Regions from separate parts of the Geobacter pickeringii genome, predicted to be linked through region 1. Evidence: riboswitches for the same ligand, from Rfam matches in the RefSeq annotation. Region 1 holds a riboswitch; the other holds the start of a gene.
The links. A riboswitch is a leader RNA that binds a small molecule or an ion and turns the genes downstream of it on or off. The one in region 1 is predicted to bind molybdenum cofactor.
Positions count from the first base shown of each region.

Region 2: it holds a riboswitch for molybdenum cofactor, as region 1 does, so the genes downstream of both, GPICK_RS06600 (aldehyde ferredoxin oxidoreductase family protein) here and GPICK_RS04545 (molybdenum cofactor biosynthesis protein MoaE) in region 1, are expected to answer to the same signal.

Region 1 is NZ_CP009788.1:984,724-991,130, reverse strand. It holds gene GPICK_RS04560 (aldehyde ferredoxin oxidoreductase family protein) at 1-535, shown strand, start outside; gene GPICK_RS04555 (MoaD/ThiS family protein) at 610-834, shown strand; gene GPICK_RS04550 (HesA/MoeB/ThiF family protein) at 839-1,681, shown strand; molybdenum cofactor riboswitch at 1,782-1,902, shown strand; gene GPICK_RS04545 (molybdenum cofactor biosynthesis protein MoaE) at 2,043-2,420, shown strand; gene GPICK_RS04540 (substrate-binding domain-containing protein) at 2,438-3,247, shown strand; gene GPICK_RS04535 (ABC transporter permease) at 3,257-3,943, shown strand; gene GPICK_RS04530 (ATP-binding cassette domain-containing protein) at 3,949-4,599, shown strand; gene GPICK_RS04525 (molybdopterin molybdotransferase MoeA) at 4,828-6,045, shown strand; gene moaC (cyclic pyranopterin monophosphate synthase MoaC) at 6,059-6,407, shown strand, end outside.
Region 2 is NZ_CP009788.1:1,459,576-1,465,982, reverse strand. It holds gene GPICK_RS06610 (electron transfer flavoprotein subunit beta/FixA family protein) at 1-824, shown strand, start outside; gene mftF (mycofactocin biosynthesis glycosyltransferase MftF) at 821-2,254, shown strand; molybdenum cofactor riboswitch at 2,262-2,384, shown strand; gene GPICK_RS06600 (aldehyde ferredoxin oxidoreductase family protein) at 2,424-4,160, shown strand; gene GPICK_RS16615 (hypothetical protein) at 4,231-4,836, shown strand; gene GPICK_RS06590 (MoaD/ThiS family protein) at 4,842-5,066, shown strand; gene GPICK_RS06585 (HesA/MoeB/ThiF family protein) at 5,068-5,886, shown strand; tRNA gene GPICK_RS06580 (tRNA-Met) at 6,091-6,167, opposite strand; gene GPICK_RS06575 (SPOR domain-containing protein) at 6,229-6,407, opposite strand, start outside.

The DNA.
Region 1 (6,407 bases):
CGTCGGCAGGGCCTACGGCGTCACCCGGGTGCCGGTGGTGAAGAACCAGGGGATTCCGGCCTACGACCCCCGTTCGGTGAAGGGGATCGGCATCACCTACGCCACCAGCACCATGGGGGCCGACCACACCGCCGGCTACACCATCGCCACCAACATCCTCAACGTCGGCGGCTTCGTGGACCCGCTGAAGAAGGAGGGGCAGGTGGAGCTCTCCCGCAACCTCCAGATCGCCACGGCGGCGGTGGACTCCACCGGCATGTGCATCTTCGTCGCCTTCCCGGCCCTGGACATCCCGGAGTGCCTCCCGGCCCTGATCGACATGATCAACGCCCGCTTCGGCATCAACCTCACCGGCGACGATGTGACCAACCTCGGCAAGCATATCCTGAAGGTGGAGCACCAGTTCAACATCGAGGCCGGGTTCACCAAGGAGCACGACCGCCTGCCGGAGTTTTTCAGGCTCGAGCCGGTGGCCCCCCACAACGCGGTGTGGGACTTCACCGACGCAGAGATCGACGAGTTCTGGAACTTCTAACCCCCTCCCCCCTCTCCCGCAGGGCGAGGGGGTAACAGTAAAAAATCAGCCCCCCGGCTATCGAGGTAAAAGCCATGGAGATCACCGTAAAACTTTTCGCCATGTTCCGTGTCGGGCGTTTTGCCGCGACAACCAATAAGTACCGGGACGGAATCACCCCGGCAGACATCGCCGGCGAGCTGAAGATCCCGGAACGGGAGGTCGGCATCGTGCTGGTCAACAGCCGGCATGCCAAGCTCGATCATCGGCTGTTCGACGGCGACATCCTGTCGCTCTTCCCCCTGGTGGGAGGGGGGTAGCGCCATGGATCTCCACGACTTCATCACGGCAGCGGCCACGGCGGACCTTCTCCCCTGGGCGGCCCAGGCGACGGCAGCCGCGCGGTTCGGCCTCACCGTCGGCCAGGTGGAGGAGGCGGCCCTCGCCCGTGGCCTCATGCCGGCCCGCTACCAGCGCAACCGCCAGACCATCACCGTGGAAAAGCAGCTGCGCCTGTTCCGCAGCCGGGCGGTCATCATCGGCAGCGGCGGCCTGGGGGGGTACCTGGTGGAGGAACTGGCCCGTCTCGGAGTCGGAAACCTGGTGGTTATTGATCCCGACATCTTCGAGGAGCATAACCTGAACCGCCAGATCCTCTCCTCCCCCGCCCTCCTCGGCCGGCCCAAGGCGGCGGTCGCCGCGGCCCGGGTGGCCGAGATCAACCCCGCCGTCACCGTCACCGCGCGCCAGGAGGCGTTCTCCCGCGACAACGGCCACGAACTGCTTGCCGGCGCCCAGATCGTGATGGACGGCCTCGACAGCATCGCCACCCGCCTGGAGCTGGCGGAGAGCTGCCGCACGCTCTCCATCCCCCTGGTACACGGCGCCATCGGCGGCTGGTACGGACAGGTCGCCTCCCAACTTCCGGGGGACGACCTCTCGCCCTACCTCTTCGGCGGCTGGTCGGAGCCGAAAGGGGTGGAAACGCGGCTCGGCAACCCCTCGTTCACCCCGGCCACGGTGGCGAGCCTCCAGGTGGCCGAGGCGTGCAAGATCCTCCTGGGGGAAGGCGAATCGCTCCGCAACCGGATGATCTTCATGAACCTTCTCGACATGGAATTCAGCGAGGTGCCGCTCGAACCGGCGCCGGCGGCGGTGGGGGCGTGAGGCCACCCTGCGATGCAACCCACCGTCGATAGTGGCATTTCCCAGTTTTGAATTGACAGGGCGCGCCGAAGACGGCATAAGCAGGATTCATAGAAAATCAATTAATTTCATTCTCCGAGCCGTCACACCTACCGGGCACCAGCCCCACGGTCTGCGGCCAACGGGTGCCGCTGGAAACGGCGGGGCCTCCCTTCTGGAAAGGAGAACGCTTGATACGCCTTCGTGGGGTATGGGGCCTCTTTCCATCTGGGAGAGAGGCCCTTTTTTCGGCCGTCGGCAGACGATCCTTCGCCGGTCACGGCTTCCGCTGCTTCAAGAAACTGAAAACAATGGTATAGTTCCAACCGCGGGAGACACCATCATGATCTGCGTGACCTCGACCCCCATCAATCCTTCGGAGCTCTATGACGCCATCGGGAAGGACCGTTCCGGATCGGTGGTGTTTCACTACGCGGTGGTCAAGGAAGCCAACGGCGACCGGCCGACCACCTGCATCGACTACCGGGCTGAGGGGGACACCGAGGGAGAACTGGCAGTAATTGCCGCCGAGCTCCAGGGGAAGTGGACGCTGGAAGACGTGCTCCTGGTCCGGCGGACCGGCCGCCTCCGGGTGGGGGAGATCATCTCCCTGGTGGCAGCCAGCTCCCCCAACAGCTCCGATGCCTTTGGCGCATGCCAGGACGGCATCGCCCGGCTCAAAAAAATGACAACCATCAAGAAGGAAGAACAACGCGACTGAGAAGATACGGAGGTTTCATGAAATCGCTACGCACCCTATTCCTCTCCATCGTCACGCTGGTGGTCCTCTGCGGCGCGGCCTCTGCGGAAGAGCGCCTCAAGATGTCCACCACCACCTCCACCCAGGACTCGGGACTCCTGTCGGTGCTCCTTCCACCCTTCGAGCAGAAGAACCACTGCAAGGTGGACGTGGTGGCCGTCGGCACCGGACAGGCGCTGAAGCTCGGCGAGGCGGGGGACGTGGACGTGGTCTTCGTCCATGCCCGCAAGCTGGAGGACAAGTTCGTGGCCGACGGCTTCGGCGTGAACCGCCGGGATGTCATGTACAACGACTTCGTCATCATCGGTCCGAAGAGCGACCCGGCCGGCATCGCCACGGCGAAGACCGCGGCCGAGGCGCTGAAGCTCATCGCCGCAAAGGGGGCCACCTTCATCTCCCGGGGGGACAAGTCGGGGACCCACATCAAGGAGAAGGAGCTGTGGCAGGCCGCCGGCGTCCAGCCGAAGGGGGGATGGTACATCGAGGCGGGCCAAGGAATGGGGCCGGTCATTACCATGGCGACCGAGCGGCAGGGGTACACCTTGGCCGACCGCGGGACCTACAACGCCTACAAGGGAAAGAAGACCGATCTCGTCATTGCCTTCCAGGGGGAGAAGGGACTCTTCAATCCCTACGGGGTCATTGCCGTGAACCCGAAGAAGTTCCCCCACGTGAAGCATGACCTGGCCATGAAATTCATCGACTACGTCACCGGCCCCGAGGGGCAGAAGATCATCACCGGCTACAAGGCCCACGGCGAGCCAGTCTTCTTCGTCTACAAGAAGTAGGGAGCAGGGGTGGCGTTTCTTTCCGACACCTTCCGCACCGCCCTCGACCTGATCGCCTCCCTCGACCCGGAGGTGCTCAACGCCGTTTCGACGTCACTGAGCGTGGCCCTCTGGTCGATCCTCTTCGCCACCCTGGCCGGCGTGCCGGTCGGGGTGGCCGTCGGGATCACCGAGTTCACCGGCAGGCGCGCGGTCATCACGCTGCTCAACACCCTCATGGCGCTGCCGACGGTGGTGGTGGGGCTGGCGGTCTACGGCATCATCAGCCGGCAGGGCCCCCTGGGGGAACTGGGAATCCTCTTCACCCCCAAGGCGATGGTTATCGGCCAGACCATCCTCGCCATCCCGATCGTAGCCAACTACACCCTGGGGACCGTCAAGGGGGCCGATCCCCGCATCGTCCCCACCGCCCTCACCCTGGGGGCGGGTCCCTTCCAGAGCGTCCGCCTGCTGGTGCGGGAGCTCCGCTTCGGGATCATGGCGGCGGTCATCGCCGGCTTCGGACGGGTGGTGGCGGAGGTGGGGGTGGCGATGATGCTCGGCGGGAACATCCGCGGCTACACCCGGACCATGACCACCGCCATCGCCATGGAGACCGGCAAGGGGGAATTCGCCCTGGGGCTCGCCCTCGGGCTCATCCTGATGGGGGTGGCGCTCCTCGTGAACCTCTTCCTCAACCTCCTCCAGCAGAGGTGACCGCCATGCCCCCCCTCTACCGCCTGAACGCCATCCGCAAAAAGCACGGGGAACGCACCGTCCTCGCCATCGACGACCTTGCGCTCGCCGCGGGAAAACTCTACACTCTTACCGGGGCCAACGGCTCGGGGAAGACCACCCTCCTCACCCTTCTCGCCTTCCTCGATCCCCCCACGTCCGGGGAGCTCCATTTCGGCGGCGAACCGGTCCGCTGGACCAACGGAACGCTTCTCCCCCTGCGCCGGCAGGTGACGCTGCTGCACCAGTCGCCGTACCTCTTCAACGGCAGCGTCTTCGCCAACGTCGCCTTCGGGCTGAAGGTGCGGGGGATCCGGGGAGACGAGCGGCGCCGGCGGGTGGAGGAGGCCCTGGCCCTCGTGGGGCTGACTGGGTTCGACCACCGCCGCGCGCGGGAACTCTCCGGCGGCGAGTGCCAGCGGGTCGCCATGGCCCGCGCCCTGGTGCTGAAGCCGACGGTGCTCCTGCTGGACGAGCCCCTGGCCAACGTGGACCGGGAAACCTGCGAGCTCCTCGAACGGGTCATCGTCTCGCTTCCCGGCAGTGGAACCACGGTCATCATGACCACCCACGACCCGGAGCATCCCGGCCGCCTCGGGGGGGAGCGGCTCCACCTGGTGGGGGGAGAGTTCGCCTGACCGGCCGGATAATCGGCAGTCGAACACTGCCTTCACTCGTACTAATGGCCTATTTCTGTAATTCTAGGCTCATTTCGCTGCAGCCGATCAACTCACCCTGCGGGTTCGGACAGGATCGACTGCGGACGCTACATTTCGCCAAGAATTACGACGAAATATGCCTCATGTACTCCCTGCGACAGTGTTCGACTGCCGCATCACGTTCATCGACAAAGGAGTCCGCAAGCCGTGCCAACCTTTGAGGAAGCCCGCCGCATCATCCTCGGCCGCGTCGCCCCCCTGGGGGTCGAGCGGGTCGGGGTGCTGGAATCCCTCGGCCGCGTCATCGCTGAGGATATCGTCGCGCCTTGGGAGATGCCTCTCTGCGACAACTCGGCCATGGACGGCTTTGCCGTGCGCGCCGCCGACTGCACCGTCACCCCCCTCTCCCTGAAGGTGACGGGATACATCCCGGCCGGCGGCGAGGTCTGCGGCGCCGTGGAGCCGGGGTGCGCCATCCGGATCATGACCGGGGCCCCCCTCCCCCCCGGCTGCGACGCCGTGGTCCCCGTGGAGGAGACCGAAGGGAGCGGCGAGACCGTGACGGTGACCGCCCCGGTCTCCCCCCGTCAGCATATCCGCTTCAAGGGGGAGGACGTGGCGACCGGCGAGGTGATCATCCCGGCCGGCACCCTCATCCGCCCCCCCGAGATCAGCATGCTCGCCTCCTTCGGCAAGGCGATCGTCCCGGTCTACCGCAGGGCGCGGGTCGCCATCCTCTCCACCGGTGACGAACTGATCGAGCTGGGAGAGCCGCCGGTGCCGGGAAAAATCGTCAACTCCAACACCCTGTCGCTGGCGGCCGCCGTCCGCGAATGCGGCGCCGAACCGGTCATCCTCGGCATCGCCCGCGACAACCGGGAGAGCCACCGGGAAAAGATGACCGAGGGGCTCCGGGCCGATGCCCTCATCACCTCCGCCGGGGTCTCCGCCGGCGACCGGGACCTGGTCCGCGACGTCCTGGCCGAACTGGGGGTGGAGCAGGTCTTCTGGAAGATCGACATCAAGCCGGGAGGCCCCACCGCCTTTGCCATCTTCGGGGCGAAGCCGGTCTTCTCCCTCCCTGGCAACCCGGTCTCCACCATGGTCACCTTCGAGGAGTTCGTCCGGCCGGCCCTGCTGAAGATGATGGGACACCGCCGGGTGCTGAAGCCGTTCGTGAAGGCGGTCCTCAAGGAAGAGGCGCGCAAAAAACCGGGGAAGATCAACTTCCTCCGGGTGCGGGTGACGGTGGAAAACGGCACCTACGTCGCCTCCACCTCCGGCGATCAGCATACCGGCATCCTCAAGACCATGGTCCGCGCCAACGGCCTCGTCGTCCTCCCCGGGGAGGCGTCCCGCGTGCCGGCCGGCACCGAGGTCGAGATGCACCTCCTCGGCAACGAAGTAGAGATGCTGGAAGGATAAGAAAGGAGCCCCCATGTCGTTCAACCATTTCGATGACAAGGGGCGGGCCGTTATGGTGGACGTGAGCGGCAAGTTGCCGACCCTGCGCACCGCCACCGCCGCCGCCACCGTCGCCATGAAGCCGGAGACGCTGGCAGACCTCCTGGCCGGCCGGACCACCAAGGGGGACGTCCTGGGGGTGGCGCGCCTCGCCGGCATCGCCGCCGCCAAGCGGACCCCGGAGCTGATCCCCCTCTCCCATCCGCTGGCGATCCACCATGCCGCGGTGGAGTTCGATACCGACCCCGCCACCGGTACCGTTACGGTGAAGGCGACGGTGCGGGCCTTCGAACGGACCGGGGTGGAGATGGAGGCGATGACCT
Region 2 (6,407 bases), 470 kb from region 1:
CCCCCGCGCGGGTAACGACGCGGGGCGCCGGCATCGGCGACCGGGGGCTGCGGCGCCTCCCCAACCCGGCCGACCTCGTCGCCCTGGAGGAGGCCCTGCGGCTCAAGGATTCCCTCGGCGCCACCGTGACGGCCCTGGCAGTGGGCCCCGAGCGCCTCGACGACACCCTCCGCCTCGCCTTCTCCCTGGGGGCTGACCGTGGCATCCGCTTCTGGGATCACGGCGTGGAGGGTGGCGATGCCGCAGCCGATGCCCGCATCCTGGCCCGCATCGTGGGGATTCTCTCCCCTTCCCTCGTCTTCACAGGCAACCGGATGCAGGACCGGGGCGACGATCCGGTGCCGGCCCTGGCTGCCGCCACCGCCGGCATCCCCTGTGTCACCGCCGCCGTTTCGGTTCTCCCCGTGGAGAACGGAGTCGAGGCCCTGCGCAAGGGTGACCGGGGCTCCCGCCAGAGGGTCCGGGCGCCGTTCCCCTGCACGGTCCTCTTCGACGAGGGACACACCCCCCGCTATCCCTCCCTTGAGGCGGTCACCCGCTCCCTCGCCTTAAGCATCGAAGAGTGGGAACTGGCCGACCTGGGGATTCCCTTCTGGGAGGTGGGGGCCACCGGCTCCCGCCTGGCGACGGCCGAATTCTCCGCCCCCCGTCCCGATCCGGTGCGGGTCGTAACCCCGGACCCGACGCTCCCCGCCTTCGAGCGGATACTCTCCCTCCTCTCGGGGGGGATCAAGGCCCGGGAAGGGAAAACGCACCAGCTCACCGCCGATGAGACGGCGACGAAACTCTGGCAGATCTTCCGCGAGGAGGGACTTGCACAATGAACTATCGCCTGGCGCAGCATGTGGAGCTGGTGGAACGCGAAGGGGAGCACTTCCTCATGGCAAAGACTCCCCTCTGCGTCGTGCGACTGAACGCCCCGCTCATGGAGCTCGTCAGGCGCGCCCGGGAAGGGGCCATCACCGCCGCGACCCCGGCGGAGACCGCTGTGCTGGAACAGCTGGTGGCAAAGGGATTTGTGGAGAGGGACCGGCAAGTCTCTGAAGAGCACTCGGACCTTCCCAGCGTCAGCATCGTCATACCGGTGAAGGACCGGGCCGGAGAGCTCGGGCGCTGTCTGGCCTCCCTCAACGGCCTGAACTATCCCAAGGAACTCCTCCAGATAATCGTGGTGGACGACGGGAGCAGCGACGACTCGGCAGAGGTGGCGCGCCGGGCCGGAGCCCGGGTTGTCCCTTCAGGGGGCACGGGCCGGGGGCCGGCCGCGGCCCGCAATGAGGGGGCCGTGGCCGCCCGGGGGGATATCCTCGCCTTCATCGATTCCGACTGCACCGCCTCCAGGGAGTGGCTCATGGAGCTGATACCGGCGTTCAACGATCACCGGACCGCGGCGGTGGGGGGGCTCGTGGACGGCATGTGCACCGAATCAGCCGTGGACCGCTACGAGGCGGTCATGTCGAGCCTCTCCCTCGGCTCCCGGGAGCGCACGGGAAGCGGCGGAGACGACACCTTCTACCTGCCGAGCTGCAACCTCCTGATGCGCCGCCTCGCCTTCCGGAGCGTGGACGGTTTCGACGACTCCATGCACGTGGGGGAGGACGTGGACCTGACCTGGCGCCTGCGGGACCATGGCTGGACCATCACCTACCTCCCGGCGGGAAGGGTCTTCCACGAGCACCGGAGCACCCTCCGCTCGTTCATGTCCCGCCGGTTCGACTACGGCACCTCCGAGGGGATGCTCCAGATCCTCCATCCCCAGCGGCGGAAGCGGATGGTCGTCCCCCCCCTCCTGGCTCTCCTCCTGGCCCTGTGCGCCATGGCCCCCTTCACCGGCTGGTGGACGCTCCTGATGGCAGCCGGAGTCCTCGCAACGGACGCAACGGCCGTGAGGTTCAGGATGGCACGCCGCAACATCCCCATCGGACTGGGCGCGCTCATCTCCGGCCGGCTCCGGGCCCTGGGAAGCCTCGTCTACTACCTCTGCTACCACCTGGTGCGCTACTACTCGATTCCCCTCGTGTCCCTCGCACTGGTGGTGCCCCTCTTCTGGCTGGTTCCCTTCGGCGCCCTCCTCTGCGCGGCCAAGGTGGACCATGCCATCAGGAAACCGAGGCTGTCGTTCGTCCCTTTTGCCGGCATCTACTTCCTTGAACAGGTGGCCTACGGGGCCGGCGCCTTCTGGGGATGCCTGAGCCGGAGATGCTTCGCCTCCTATCGGGTGGTCATCCTCCGGCAGATGGAGGCGTCGGGGTAAGAGTCGGAAATAATGCCTTCTCCGAGCCTGCCTGCCTGCGGGGATAACTGGTATCCCATGGCGTCAGGCCAATGGGTTTTGCTGGAAACGGCAAGGCCTCCCTTTGGAAAGGAGAATTATCGTGGTTCGCCAAAACCACACAATTCAATAAAGGGAAAGGAGTATCGGTATGGACAGAATCGCGCGGATTGACATGGGGGCAGCGGGTGGTCCCAAGGTGACCTTCGAGGAGGTTGGCGAGTATGCCGGTTTGGGCGGCCGTGCCTTAACGTCGCTCGTCATCGCCACGGAGGTGCATCCCCTCTGTCATCCCTTGGGAGCGGAAAACAAGCTGATCTTTGCCCCGGGAATGCTCTCCGGCACCACCGGCTCCATGACCGGCCGCCTCTCGGTGGGGTGCAAGAGCCCCCTGACCGGCACCATCAAGGAGTCCAACGCCGGCGGCCAGGCGGCCCAGGTGCTAGCCCGGATCGGCTATGCCGCGGTCATCCTGGAGGGGAAACCTGCCGGTGACGACCTCTACAAGATCATCATCAACAAGGACGGCATCACGGTGGAGGTGGACAACAGCCTGCAGTTGATGGACAACTACCCCCTCGTTGAGAAACTGCGGAAGGAATACGGCGACAAGGTTGCCTACATCACCATCGGCTCGGCCGGTGAGCGGCAGCTCCTGGCCGCCTCCATCGCCTGCACCGACCCGGAGCTGCGCCCCACCCGCCACTGCGGCCGCGGCGGCGTCGGCGCGGTCATGGGTGCCAAGCGGGTGAAGGCGATCATCCTAGACGACGCCGGCATGAAGATGCGTCCGGCCAAGGAGCCGGAGAAGTTCCGGGACGCCAACCGCAAGTTCGTGGAGGGGCTCCGCAAGCACCCGGTCACCGGCGAGGGGCTCCCGGCCTACGGCACCAACGTCCTCACCAACGTCCTCAACGAGGCGGGGGGCTATCCGACCCGCAACTTCAAGGGGGGTGTCTTTGAAGGGTCCGCCAAGCTTTCCGGCGAGGCCCAGGCCGAGCTGGAGGTCAAGCGGGGGGGGACCGCCACCCACGGCTGCCACCGCGGCTGCGTCATCCAGTGCTCCGGCATCTTCAACGACAAAGACGGCAACTACGTCACCAAGCAGCCCGAGTACGAGACGGTCTGGTCCCACGGTGGTCACTGCGGCATCGACGATCTCGATACCGTGGCAAAACTGGACTACATGGATGACAATTTCGGTCTCGACACCATCGAGATGGGGGTCACCATCGGCGTGGCCATGGATGCGGGGCTGGCGGAGTTCGGCGACCGCGAAGCGGCCATCAGGCTCATGGAGGAAGTGGGCAAGGGTACGCCCCTGGGACGCGTGCTCGGCTGCGGCGCCGAGATCACCGGCAAGGTCTTCGGCGTGGAGAAGGTGCCGGTGGTGAAGGGGCAGGCGCTTCCCGCCTACGACCCACGCCCCATCCAGGGGATCGGCGTCACCTACGCCACCACCACCCAGGGGGCCGACCATACCGCCGGCTATGCCATCGCCACCAATATCCTGAAAGTCGGCGGGGACGTGGATCCGCTCAAGACCGAGGGGCAGGTGGAGTTGTCGCGGAACCTCCAGATCGCCACCGCCGCCATCGACTCCACCGGCATGTGCCTCTTCATCGCCTTCGCCATCATGGATCAGCCGGAGACCTTCCAGGCGCTCCTCGACATGCTCGGCGCCTTCTACGGCATCACCATGACCGGCGACGACGTAGTGGCTCTCGGCAAGAAGGTGCTCTCCGCCGAGCGCGACTTCAACAAGCGGGCAGGCTTCACCAAGGAGCACGACCGGCTCCCCCGCTTCTTCTACACCGACCCGATCGCGCCCCACAATCAGACCTTCTCGGTACCGGACGAGGAGCTCGATCAGCTCTTCAACTGGTAGCAGCATGGGGGGCGGACCCGACGGTCCGCTCCCGTCCCGTCAGACAGTCCGAAAAGGGAGACGCCCGGCAATGGAAGCCCCTCTCATACATCTAACCCTGACCCTGCCCTCCTCGCTGATTGGAGAGTTCTTTCCCATCCTTCAGCAGGGCTTTCTCGTCACGGCCCACGTGGGATGCACGCTTCAGCGGCTTCTGTGCCGGCAGTGGGGGATCGCCCCTGACTACGTCGCCACGAGAATCACTACCATCTTCCTCGATTCCAAGGCCACCGACAACGTGGAGACCGCCATCGTGAGGGACGGCGCCACCATCGCCCTGTCCGGGGCCATGCCGGGACTGGTGGGGGCCACCATGCGCCGCGGCGGGCACCTGGCCGCCATGCGCGGGGCCATGACCCACCAGGAAACCGCCGCCGACGCCACCGACCGGATCGGGACGGTGCGGGTGAAACTCTTCAATCTCCTCCTCACCGAACTGGGACCGGTATTTCTCAAACGCGGCATCCTCATGGGGTGCAGCGATGTGATTTCCTTTTTCCGGGAGCGCGACGAGACGTTCTGGGAATCGTGCGACGGGGGGAACATCAACGGAACACCGGTGGGTGCGGGGCTTCTGCGGACAACTCAGCCCCTCTGCGTGGGCGGCAGCGTCCGCCTCACCGTCAATTTCAGGTGACAGCCATGAACATAACCGTAAAACTCTTTGCCACCTTCCGCACCGGCCGGTTCGACATCGAATCCCGCGACTACGCCGAAGGGACCACAGTGGCCGACGTAGTGCGGGAACTCTCCCTCGCCGAAAAGGAACTGGGAATCATGCTGGTGAACAGCCGCCACGTGAAGCTGGACCACCGGCTTGCGGAAGGGGATACCCTGGCTCTCTTCCCGCTCCTGGGAGGAGGGTAGGATGCCATCCCTGGAGGAGTTCATCCGGGAACACGCCGACGGGGATCTTGTGCCATGGCGCAGCCAGGTGGAGGCGGCCGGGCGTTTCTCCCTCACCCTTGCCGAAGCCGAAGGGACGATCCTGAAGATGGGTCTCCTGCCGGCCCGCTACCAGCGCAACCGCCAGATGCTCACCATCGACCAGCAGCTTCGCCTCTTCCGGAGCACGGTTGCCGTCATCGGCTGCGGGGGGCTGGGTGGATACATCATCGAGGAACTGGCGCGGCTCGGCGTCGGCACGATCATCGCCATCGACCCGGACACCTTCGTGGAACACAACCTGAACCGCCAGCTCTTCTCCAGTCTCCGCCTGCTGGGTCAAGCCAAGGTAGAGGCGGCGGCGGCGCGGATTGCCGAGATCAATCCGGCGGTCACCCTTATCCCGCTCAGGGAAGCATTCACCAGAGATAACGGACAGGAACTTCTGAGATATGCCCACGTGGCGGTGGACGCGCTGGATTCAGTCTCTGCGCGCCTGGAACTGGCAGACGTCTGCGATGCGCTGAATATTCCCTTTGTGCATGGGGCCATCGGTGGTTGGTACGGCCAGGTTCTTACCCAACTGCCCGGTGAAAGGACGCTGGAAAAGCTCTACGCAGGCAGGGAGGATGGAACGGGAATAGAGAAGAGGCTCGGCAACCCTTCCTTCACACCAGCGGTCATCGCCAGCATGGAGGTGGCGGAAACCTGCAAAATTCTCCTTGGCCTGGGAAGGCAGAGGAAAGGACGAAAACTCACCATTAACTTGCTTGATATGGACGTGGAGGAAATATTCATCTAGTGTCCGCCCGTGAACTCTAACCAACTGATTTTAGAGGTGTCCGGCGGGGCCACCGGGACCCTGACCCAGACGGCGAATGGGTCGGCCACTGGCTTTGCATTGAGCAGTACGGAGATCGTGATCGGGGTGAAATAAAGTGCGCCCACTAGGTAAGTATGAACTAAAAAAGCCGATTCGCTAACTATGCGAATCGGCTTAATTTTTTGGTTGCGGGGAGAGGATTTGAACCTCTGACCTTCGGGTTATGAGCCCGACGAGCTACCAGACTGCTCCACCCCGCGTCACAAGAGATCCAATATGTACCACAGCCTTCCGAACGAGTCAACAAAGAAATTCATTTTTTTATTCCGGGACAACGATTGCCCCTTTGCCGATCATGGTTGCCATCTCGCTTGCGGCCGGCTGATCCATCTGCTTGCCGACGCGCACCCGATACCAGGTGCCTTTGCCCGCCACCGATGATTCGACGATATAGGCAGCAAACCCTTTTTCCGCAAGCTTCCCCTTTATGGCCTCGGCCT